DNA from 2 places in the Microbaculum marinisediminis genome. Region 2 is predicted to be linked to the other one. Evidence: riboswitches for the same ligand, from Rfam matches in the RefSeq annotation. Region 2 holds a riboswitch; the other holds the start of a gene.

Region 1 (4,408 bases), on a different contig from region 2:
GACCGGACCACGTTCGACTATCTGAAGGGCCGTGCGTTCGCGCCCGAAGGGGCGGCGTGGGAGGCCGCCGTCCGGCGCTGGCAGGACATCGCGTCCGAGCCCGACGCCACCTGGGACGACGAGGTGGTGGTGAACGTCGGGGACGTCGGCCCGATGGTGACATGGGGGACTTCGCCGGATCAGTCGGTGCCGGTCGACCTGCCGGTGCCCGATCCCGCGGGCGCCGGAGACGAAGAGACCGGCTGGCGCGCGGCGATGGAGTTCATGGGAATGGTTCCGGGGGAACCGGTGTCGGGCACGCGGATCGACACCGCGTTCATCGGGTCCTGCACCAATGGCAGGCTTTCCGATCTCGAGGCCGTCGCGGCATTCCTGCGCGCAACCGACCGTCGTGTCGCGTCGGGTGTGCGTGCGATGATCGTCCCCGGATCGCGCGCCGTGCTCAAGGCAGCGGCGAGCCGGGGGTTCGACACGCTGTTCGAGGAACGCGGGTTCGAACTTCGTGACGCGGGCTGCTCCCTGTGCTGCGGGATGAATGCCGACAAACTGGTCGGGCCGCAGGTCTGCGCGTCGTCGTCGAACCGAAACTTCCGGGGGCGGCAGGGATCGCCCGACGGGCGCACGTTCCTGATGTCACCGGTCATGGTGGCTGCCGCGGCGCTGGCCGGGGAGATAACGGATGTGCGCGCGTTCCCGGACGCGACGCCGGATGGGGGCGGGCGGTCATGACCGGGCGCATCGACATGGTTCGGGGCCGCGGCTTGCCGCTCGCGGGCAACGACATCGACACCGACCAGATCCTCGAGTCGCGGTATCTCAAGCTGGTCACCTTCCGCGGGATCGAGGCGCACGTGTTCGAAAGCCTGCGTCGCGCCGCGCGCGACCGTGGCGACGCGCCTCATCCGTTCGACGACGGGCGTTTCGCCGGGGCATCGATCCTGCTGGTCGGGCGGAACTTCGGCTGCGGCTCCTCTCGGGAGCACGCGCCCCAGGCGCTCTATCGATTCGGCATCCGGGCGATCGTGGGAGAATCGTTCGGCGAGATCTTCGCCGGCAACTGTCTGTCCATAGGACTGCCATGCCTGCCGGTATCCGCCGCGGACGGTCTTTGGCTGCGCAGTCGTTGCGAGGCCGCCCCGGAAACCGAACTCACGGCTGATATCGCCGCGGGACAGATCGTCTCCGGCGACCGGCGAATACCCTTCTGCCTGCCCGAGGGACGGCGTCGACGGTTCCTCGAGGGTTCCTGGGATCCCTTGATGGTCCTTCTCGAAGCGCGCAACCTGGTGGACAGGAAACTTGCCGCGATGCCGGACATCGCGCGAGCGGCGGAAAGCGGCGCCCAAAGGCGGGGCGAATAGACGTCGGCGGCACGCTTTGGATAACCCGCCGGTGCGGTTTGCGCGTGCACGGCTTGGCATCCCCCGACTTGGCATCCCCCGCCTTGGCCGCCTGATTGACATATCATCCAATCGTGCCTAGCGTCCGGCGCGACGGTTCCCCTCGGGGATCAAAAGGGAACGCAGTGAGGGTCGTTCGATCCAAATCTGCGGCTGCCCCCGCAACTGTAAGCGGATAGTCGTCCGTCAATACGCCACTGGGCCTCGGGCACCGGGAAGGCGACGGATCGGTGACAACCCGCGAGCCAGGAGACCTGCCGTCAGCCGTGGTCACACGCGACGACGTCGGACGGGGTGTTTCGATGGTTGGCAAGCCGCCATCGCTTTCGGGCGATGACCGGCGAGACTTCGTTCGCGGTGACGTGCCACCTGGCGTACCGCCCGAGGTCTTGAAATGCCGAAATCCGTTCTCACCGGCTCGTCCGAGCCGCGACTCCATTCCGTTTCCGTTGTCATCCTGATTGCCGCGCTGGCCCTGGCGCCAGCGCCGCGGGCCTCTGCCCAAGACGTCCGGTCGGCGGATGACGAGACCGCTTCCGATGGTCGCTTCGCGCCCGTCAGCGAAGCGGCGGCCGTAACGCTCGACGAGATCACCGTCAGCCCGAACCGGACCGCCACGCCGGACCGCGCGGTGGGCAGCACGGTCACGGTCATTACCGGCGAAGAGCTCGAGGAGCAGCAGATCCGGGTCGTCTCCGACGTGCTACGCCAGGTGCCGGGCGTTGCCGTCAATCGCACGGGCGGAATCGGCGACTTCACGCAGGTCCGCATCCGTGGTGCCGAAGGGAACCAGACGATGGTCCGGATCGACGGCATCGAGATGAACGATCCCGCCTTCGGATCCGAATTCGACTTCGGCAATCTGCTGGTCCAGGACGTCGCCCGCATCGAGGTGCTGCGCGGCCCGCAGAGCGCCCTCTACGGCTCGGATGCCATCGGCGGCGTGATCAATATCGTCACGAGGCGCGGCGACGGGGCGCCGAGCGCCACGGTATCGGCGGAAGGCGGGTCGTTCGGCACCTTCCGCGGCCATGCCTCGGTCAGCGCCAGCGACGACAGGTTCGATCTGCTCGTCAGCGCTGTGGGACTGTCCACCGACGGCATATCCAGCGCGGACGAGGCGAACGGAAACCTCGAGAAGGACGCCTACCGGAACGGAACCGGCCTCATCAAGTTCGGGATCCATCCGACCGAGGATATCGACCTGGCATTCGTCGGGCGCTTCACCAACTTCATGCGGGAAGGCGACGCCGACATCGGCGGCATCGGCCCGATCGACGCCTTCAACGATTCCCGCGGCGAGCAGCTGTTCGGCCGGGTCCAGGGCACCTTCCGGATGTTCGAGGGGCGCTGGGAGCACATCTTCGGCGCGACGCGGACGGACCAGACGACGGACTATCTCGCCGACAAGGCGGTCACCAGCACGTATCGGGGGGACAAGAACAAGCTGGACTATCAGTCGAATCTCTACCTCGAGCAGGAGACGGTCCCGGCGAGCCACACCCTCACGTTCCTGGCCGAACACGAAACCCAAGGCGTCAAGGTGGACAGCCTCTGGTCAAATCTCGACCGGACGATCGAATCGACGGGACTTGTCGGCCAGTACCAGCTCGGGCTGTTCGACAGCCTGTTCGTGACGGCCGCCGTTCGCCACGACGTCAACGATCTCTTCGAGGATGCCGATACCTATCGGCTGACCGGTGCCTATACCATCGACGCAACCGGCACCAAGCTGCGCGCCTCCTATGGCACGGGCGTGAAGAACCCGACCATGTTCGAACTCTACGGGTACACGCAGACCTACCGGGGGAATCCCAACCTCAAGCCGGAGCAGGCGGCCGGCTGGGACGTAGGCATCGATCAGGCCCTGTGGGGCGAACGCGTCGTGGCCGACGCCACCTACTTCGACATGCGCATAACGGACCTGATCACCGGGGCCGGCACGACGTCGGTCAACATGCCGGGCGAGTCCAGGATCCACGGTGTCGAACTCGGTGTCTCGGTGTCGCCTCTCGACAACCTCTTCGTTCGCGCCTCCTACACCTACACCGACGGCAAGGACGCGACGGGTGCAGACCTGGTGCGGCGACCGCCGCATCTGGCGAGCCTCGACGTCAACTACGTGTTCCTCGACGGGCGCGCGAACGCCAATCTCTCGGTCGTCTACAACGGTGCTCAGAAAGACTGGGTCTACGACGCCGTCTACAACAGGTCGGTCCTGACGCTGGACGCCTATACGCTCGTCAACGTCGCCGGCTCCTACAAGCTCAGCGACACCGCCGAACTGTTCGGTCGCGTCGACAACCTGTTCGACGAACAGTACCAGGAGGTCTGGGGCTACGGCACGCCGGGGCGCGCGGCCTATGCCGGCTTGCGACTGGCGTTCTGAGCGATGCGTCGTTTCGCGGCAGTGCACGCAGTCGTAGCGGCGGCCCTGACCGCCCCCGCCCTATTGGCCGCCCTATTGGCGGTCCAGCTCCCGGCGCGGGCGGAGGCGAAGCCCCGGTCCGTCGTATCGATCAACCTGTGCACGGACGAACTGGTGCTGCGGCTGGCCGATCCCGGTCAGGTCAAATCGGTGACCTGGCTTGCCCGCGACAGCCTTGGATCCGCGGTGAGAGCGCTCGCCGGCGCCGTGCCCGTGAACCGGGGGCTCGCCGAGGAGATCGTTCCGCTGTCGCCGGACCTGGTGGTCGCGGGGGTCCATACGACGCGGACGACGGTGGGCTTTCTCAAGCGGATCGGTATTCCCGTCATCGAGCTCGGGGTTCCCGGGACACTGGACGAGGTGCGCGCGCAGATCCGGATGGTGGCGACCGTGCTGGGCAACGCAGCGGCGGGCGAGGCGATGATCGCGGCGCTCGACACGGCGCTGAGCGAAAGCGGGGCCGTGATAGCCGGTTCGCGCCCGACGGCACTGGTCCTGCGTCCCAACGGGTTCACGGCAGGCCGCGGATCGCTCGTCGACACGCTGCTGGACCGCGCCGGGCTGGCAAACCTCGCCGCCG
Region 2 (4,408 bases):
GGCGAGGTCGGCCTGGGAGAGGCCGCGCGCCGACTCCGCCCAGGCCTCGCGCGCGGAGCCGGAGAGCACGAGCTGGAGTACGGGAACGCCGGCGGCATCGAGCGGAGAGGCGCCGTCGTTTCCCGCTTCGGGGTCCAGCCGGGCGGAGAAGCCGGTGGCGTTGAGGATCACGGCGGGCCGCCAGTCGCGCAGGGTCCGGGCGACGAAGGCCGTGGTATCGGGCGCCTTGAGGCTTGCGACGTACAGGGCGCGGACGTCGAGGCCCCGTTTGTCGAGGTCGCGGGCGAGCGCGTCGACGGGGGCGAGGTCGGCGGCGAGCAGGTAGGCCCGGTAGAAGACGATGACGGCGAGGGGGCGGGGTTGTCCGGCTTCTCCGTCGGGCGCACGGGTGCCTGTCCTGGGCGCGGAACGCCCGTCTTCGGGCCGCGCCCCCTCCCCAACCCTCCCCCACGAGGGGGGAGGGGGTTCAGCGGAACCCGGCGTAGCCCCCGTTGTATTTCCACCGGCCGCAGGAGAGGGCGTCGATCCGCCTGTGGAGACGATGCCACTGTCGCTCCCTCCCCCCTCGTGGGGGAGGGGCGGGGTGGGGGCGGCCGGCGACCGCCGGCCGGGAAGCCGGTATTCCCCGTGCATCGGCAGCGGCTCGGCCCGCTCGCCATCGTCGGGGCCGAGGCCGGCGAGATGGGCGGCCAGGCGCAGCGCGGGGCCGGTGTTCTCCGGTCCGCCATGGGCGAAGCAGGCGTCGAGCCGGGCGCGGATGCCGGGATCGACGGTCGACAGTTCGATCAGCCGATCGTCCTCGCGGCCGTCGCCGGGCAGGATCGCCAGCGGTATCGCGCGATCGCGGCAGACGCGGGCGACCTCTTCGGCGCCGTAGCGCCAGTAGTCGAGGCCGCCGAGCAGGCGGATGACCACGCAGCGCGCGGTCTCGATCACCTGCTCGACATAGAGGTCGACCGACAGCGGGTGCTTGAGCCGGGCGAGATTGGCGAGCCTCAGGCCCGGCAATGTCGCGTCCGCTTGCCAGGCGGCGGACGCGGCGCCGAGGTCGGAATCCGAGAACGACAGGAAGACCAGGTCGGCAGGCGTCTGGCCGAGATCGACCGCCTGCTCGATCTCGTCGAGCGCGCGTGTCTCCCGGACCAGAACGTGCATGTCAGCCTCGTATCGCCGCGTCGATCGCGGCCTGGTCGAGGCCGGTCTCGCCGATGACGACGAGGCGGCCGACGCGCTGTTCGGTCGGCGTCCACGGGCGGTCGTAGGCGTGGCGGAACCGGCCGCCGACGCCCTGCACGGCGAGCCGCATCGGCTTGGCGCTGACCGGCACGAAGCCCTTGATGCGCAGGATGTCGTGCGCCTCGGCGACCGCGCGGAGGCGGGCGACCAGGGTGTCGGGATCCGCGATCTCGCCGATCTCGACGACGAAGGACTCGAAATCGTCGTGCTCGTGGTCGTCGGCGCCGTCATGGTGCGAGGGGCGGGCGTCGAGATCGTCCTCGGCGGCGGCGCCGATGCCGAGCAGGACGGCGGGATCGATGCGGCCCTCGTAGGCCGAGACGACCTTCACCGCGCGCGGCACCGCGCCGGCGATCCCCTGCTTCAGGGCGTCGATGTCGGCCCCGTCGAGCAGGTCGGCCTTGTTGACGACGATCAGGTCGGCGGCGTTGAGCTGGTCCTCGTAGACCTCGGCGAGCGGGTTGTCGTGATCGACGGAGGGATCCTCCGCGCGCTGCCGGGCGATGGCGTCGGGATCGTCGGCGAACCGGCCGGTGGCGACGGCCGGGCCGTCGACCACGGCGATGACGCCGTCGACCGTCATGCGCGAGCGGATGGTCGGCCAGTCGAAGGCCTTGATCAGCGGCTTCGGCAGGGCCAGGCCCGAGGTCTCGATCAGCACGTGCTCGGGCGGATCGTCGCGGTCGAGCAGAGCCTGCATGGTCGGCAGGAAGTCGTCGGCCACCGTGCAGCAGATGCAGCCGTTGGCGAGCTCGACGATATCGTCGTCGGTGCAGCCGGCGATGCCGCAGCTCTTCAGGAGGTCGCCGTCGATGCCGAGCGAGCCGAATTCGTTGACGATGATGGCGATGCGGCGGCCGTTGGCGTTCTCCAGGACGTGGCGCACCAGCGTCGTCTTGCCGGCGCCGAGGAAGCCGGTGATCACGGTCGCGGGGATCTTCTCTCCGCTGAGCTTGGGGGCAGGCGCACTCATTCGGCGGCGTCCTTTATCGGGGATTGCGGGAAGGCGAGATGGGTCGGGAAGCGGCCGACGATGGCGTGGCGCAGCGACTCCGGCCGGCCGGAGCGCAGCACGGCGCCGCGGTCCGATTTCGCGTAGGCCGCGGCGTAGGCGATCAGGTCGTCGGCGTGGTCCGGGCCGATATGGCCGACCATGTAGGCCCATTTGCCCGGCTGGGAGACGCCGGCGGAGCAGCCCTGCTCGCAATTGGCGAAGCAGACGACCGGTTCGACTTCGACGGGCGCGGCGTCGCCCATCGCGGCGAGCTTTTCGGCGACGGCCTCGTAGAGCAGCTTGCCGGGCGGCGTCTCGCCCTCGGCCAGGGGCGCGCCGTCCTGCTTGCAGGTGGTGCAGACGTAAAGGAAGGGTCGGGCCACCGCTTCAATTCCCTCGTTCTTGGCGCGATCATCGCGCTGTCCAGGGTGCGTGGTCCGTTCCGCAGGCGACGCCTTGTGGGAACTACGCCGACATCTCGGGTCGGTCGTCCGCGAATTGCCGGCGCACCCCGCCCGACGTCGCGGTCAGTTCTGGACGGCAGGTCTCCTGGCTTGCGGATCGTCTCGCTTACCCGTCGCCTTCCCGGGCGCCACGACGTGGCACGTCGCCCAGTGGACATCAGACGGGCGGCTCTCCGCCTACAGTTGCGGGGGCAGCCGCGGCATTCGAAGCTTCCTTCGGCACCGCGTTCCCTTTTCACCTTCCTCAACAGGAAGGACCGTCACCGGATTGACTATTGCCTTGCCGGGGGCGAGTCAATCGGGCTGGCAACGACGCAGCGAGGCGCATTTTGGACAGCCATACCCAACTCAGCCTGGTGCTCGGCGGTTCGCGGTCCGGCAAGAGCCGGTACGCGGAAGAGCTGGTGCGGGCGCAGCCGGCGCCGTGGGTCTATCTGGCGACGGCGCAGGCCTTCGACGCGGAGATGGCGGCGCGAATCGCCGAGCACCGCGCGCGCCGGGACGAGGGCTGGCGGACCGTCGAGGCCCCGCTCGCGCTGCCCGAGGCGATCCGGGACGCCCCCGCCGCCGCGCCGGTCCTGGCCGACTGCCTGACGCTGTGGCTGTCCAACCTCATGCTCGGCGGGCACGACGTCGCCGCCGCCGTCGACGATCTCGAAACCGCGCTGGCCGCCCGAGATGCGACAACGGTGCTCGTTTCCAACGAGGTCGGCCTGAGTATCGTGCCCGACAATCCGCTCGGCCGCGCCTTCAGCGACGCGCAGGGGCGGCTCAACCAGCGTATTGCGCGGCAGGCCGCGCGCGTGGTCTTCATGGTGGCGGGACTGCCGATGGTGATGAAGGACGAGACATGACAGACGAGAAGCCCGACGAGACCGCCCGCCACCGTGCGAAGATGGAGAAGCGCAAGGCGGTGCAGGACGCCGAGGTCGCCTCCAAGACCATCGAGAAGAAGGGCTTGCTGATCGTCAACACCGGCCCGGGCAAGGGCAAGTCGACGGCGGCCTTCGGGCTGGCCCTGAGGATGGTCGGTTATGGCCGCAAGGTCGGCGTCGTGCAGTTCATCAAGGGCGCCTGGTCGACTGGCGAGCGGGTGGTACTGGAAAAGTTCGGCGATCTCGTCGAGTGGCACACGATGGGCGAGGGCTTCACCTGGGAGACCCAGGACAAGGCGCGCGACATCGCGGCCGCCGGGAAGGCCTGGGAAAAGGCCAAGGCGCTGATGGCCGATCCCGAGATGGCGCTGGTCGTGCTCGACGAGCTCAACATCGCGCTGCGATACGATTACCTGCCGCTCGACGAGGTGGTGGAGACGCTGAAGGCCCGCCGGCCGGACCTGCATGTCGTCGTCACCGGCCGCAACGCCAAGCCGGAACTGATCGAGGCCGCCGACCTCGTCACCGAGATGACCCTGGTCAAGCATCACTTCGCCGCCGGCGTGAAGGCGCAGGAGGGCATCGAGTTTTGATGGCGCGTCGTGCCGGGCGCCGGCGATTTGCCCCGTCGGTCCCGCGTTGCCGGCAGGATCGGAGCCGGCGGCCTTCAGGCTCGGCCTTAAAAGGCCGGGGGGGAGGGGAAGGGCCGCTCGCTAGCGTTCTTGTTCGGTCGGTTTGTTTGGGAGCCCCCATGCGATGACCGCCCGGGCCATCATGTTCCAGGGAACCGGCTCGAATGTCGGCAAGTCGCTGATCGTGGCTGGGCTCTGCCGGGCGCT

Evidence for each region. Region 2 has a riboswitch for cobalamin ahead of MUB46_RS08570 (DUF1636 family protein). Riboswitches for the same ligand answer to the same signal wherever they lie in the genome.
Region 1: it holds a riboswitch for cobalamin, as region 2 does, so the genes downstream of both, MUB46_RS20585 (TonB-dependent receptor plug domain-containing protein) here and MUB46_RS08570 (DUF1636 family protein) in region 2, are expected to answer to the same signal.

What each region holds. Positions count from the first base shown of each region.
Region 1 is NZ_JALIDZ010000011.1:103,682-108,089, reverse strand. Features, by position in the region: gene MUB46_RS20595 (3-isopropylmalate dehydratase large subunit) at 1-729, shown strand, start outside; gene MUB46_RS20590 (3-isopropylmalate dehydratase small subunit) at 726-1,361, shown strand; cobalamin riboswitch at 1,478-1,676, shown strand; gene MUB46_RS20585 (TonB-dependent receptor plug domain-containing protein) at 1,795-3,789, shown strand; gene MUB46_RS20580 (ABC transporter substrate-binding protein) at 3,865-4,408, shown strand, end outside.
Region 2 is NZ_JALIDZ010000003.1:525,320-529,727, forward strand. Features, by position in the region: gene cobN (cobaltochelatase subunit CobN) at 1-1,155, opposite strand, end outside; gene cobW (cobalamin biosynthesis protein CobW) at 1,157-2,209, opposite strand; gene MUB46_RS08570 (DUF1636 family protein) at 2,206-2,613, opposite strand; cobalamin riboswitch at 2,753-2,971, opposite strand; gene cobU (bifunctional adenosylcobinamide kinase/adenosylcobinamide-phosphate guanylyltransferase) at 3,021-3,548, shown strand; gene cobO (cob(I)yrinic acid a,c-diamide adenosyltransferase) at 3,545-4,162, shown strand; gene MUB46_RS08585 (cobyric acid synthase) at 4,326-4,408, shown strand, end outside.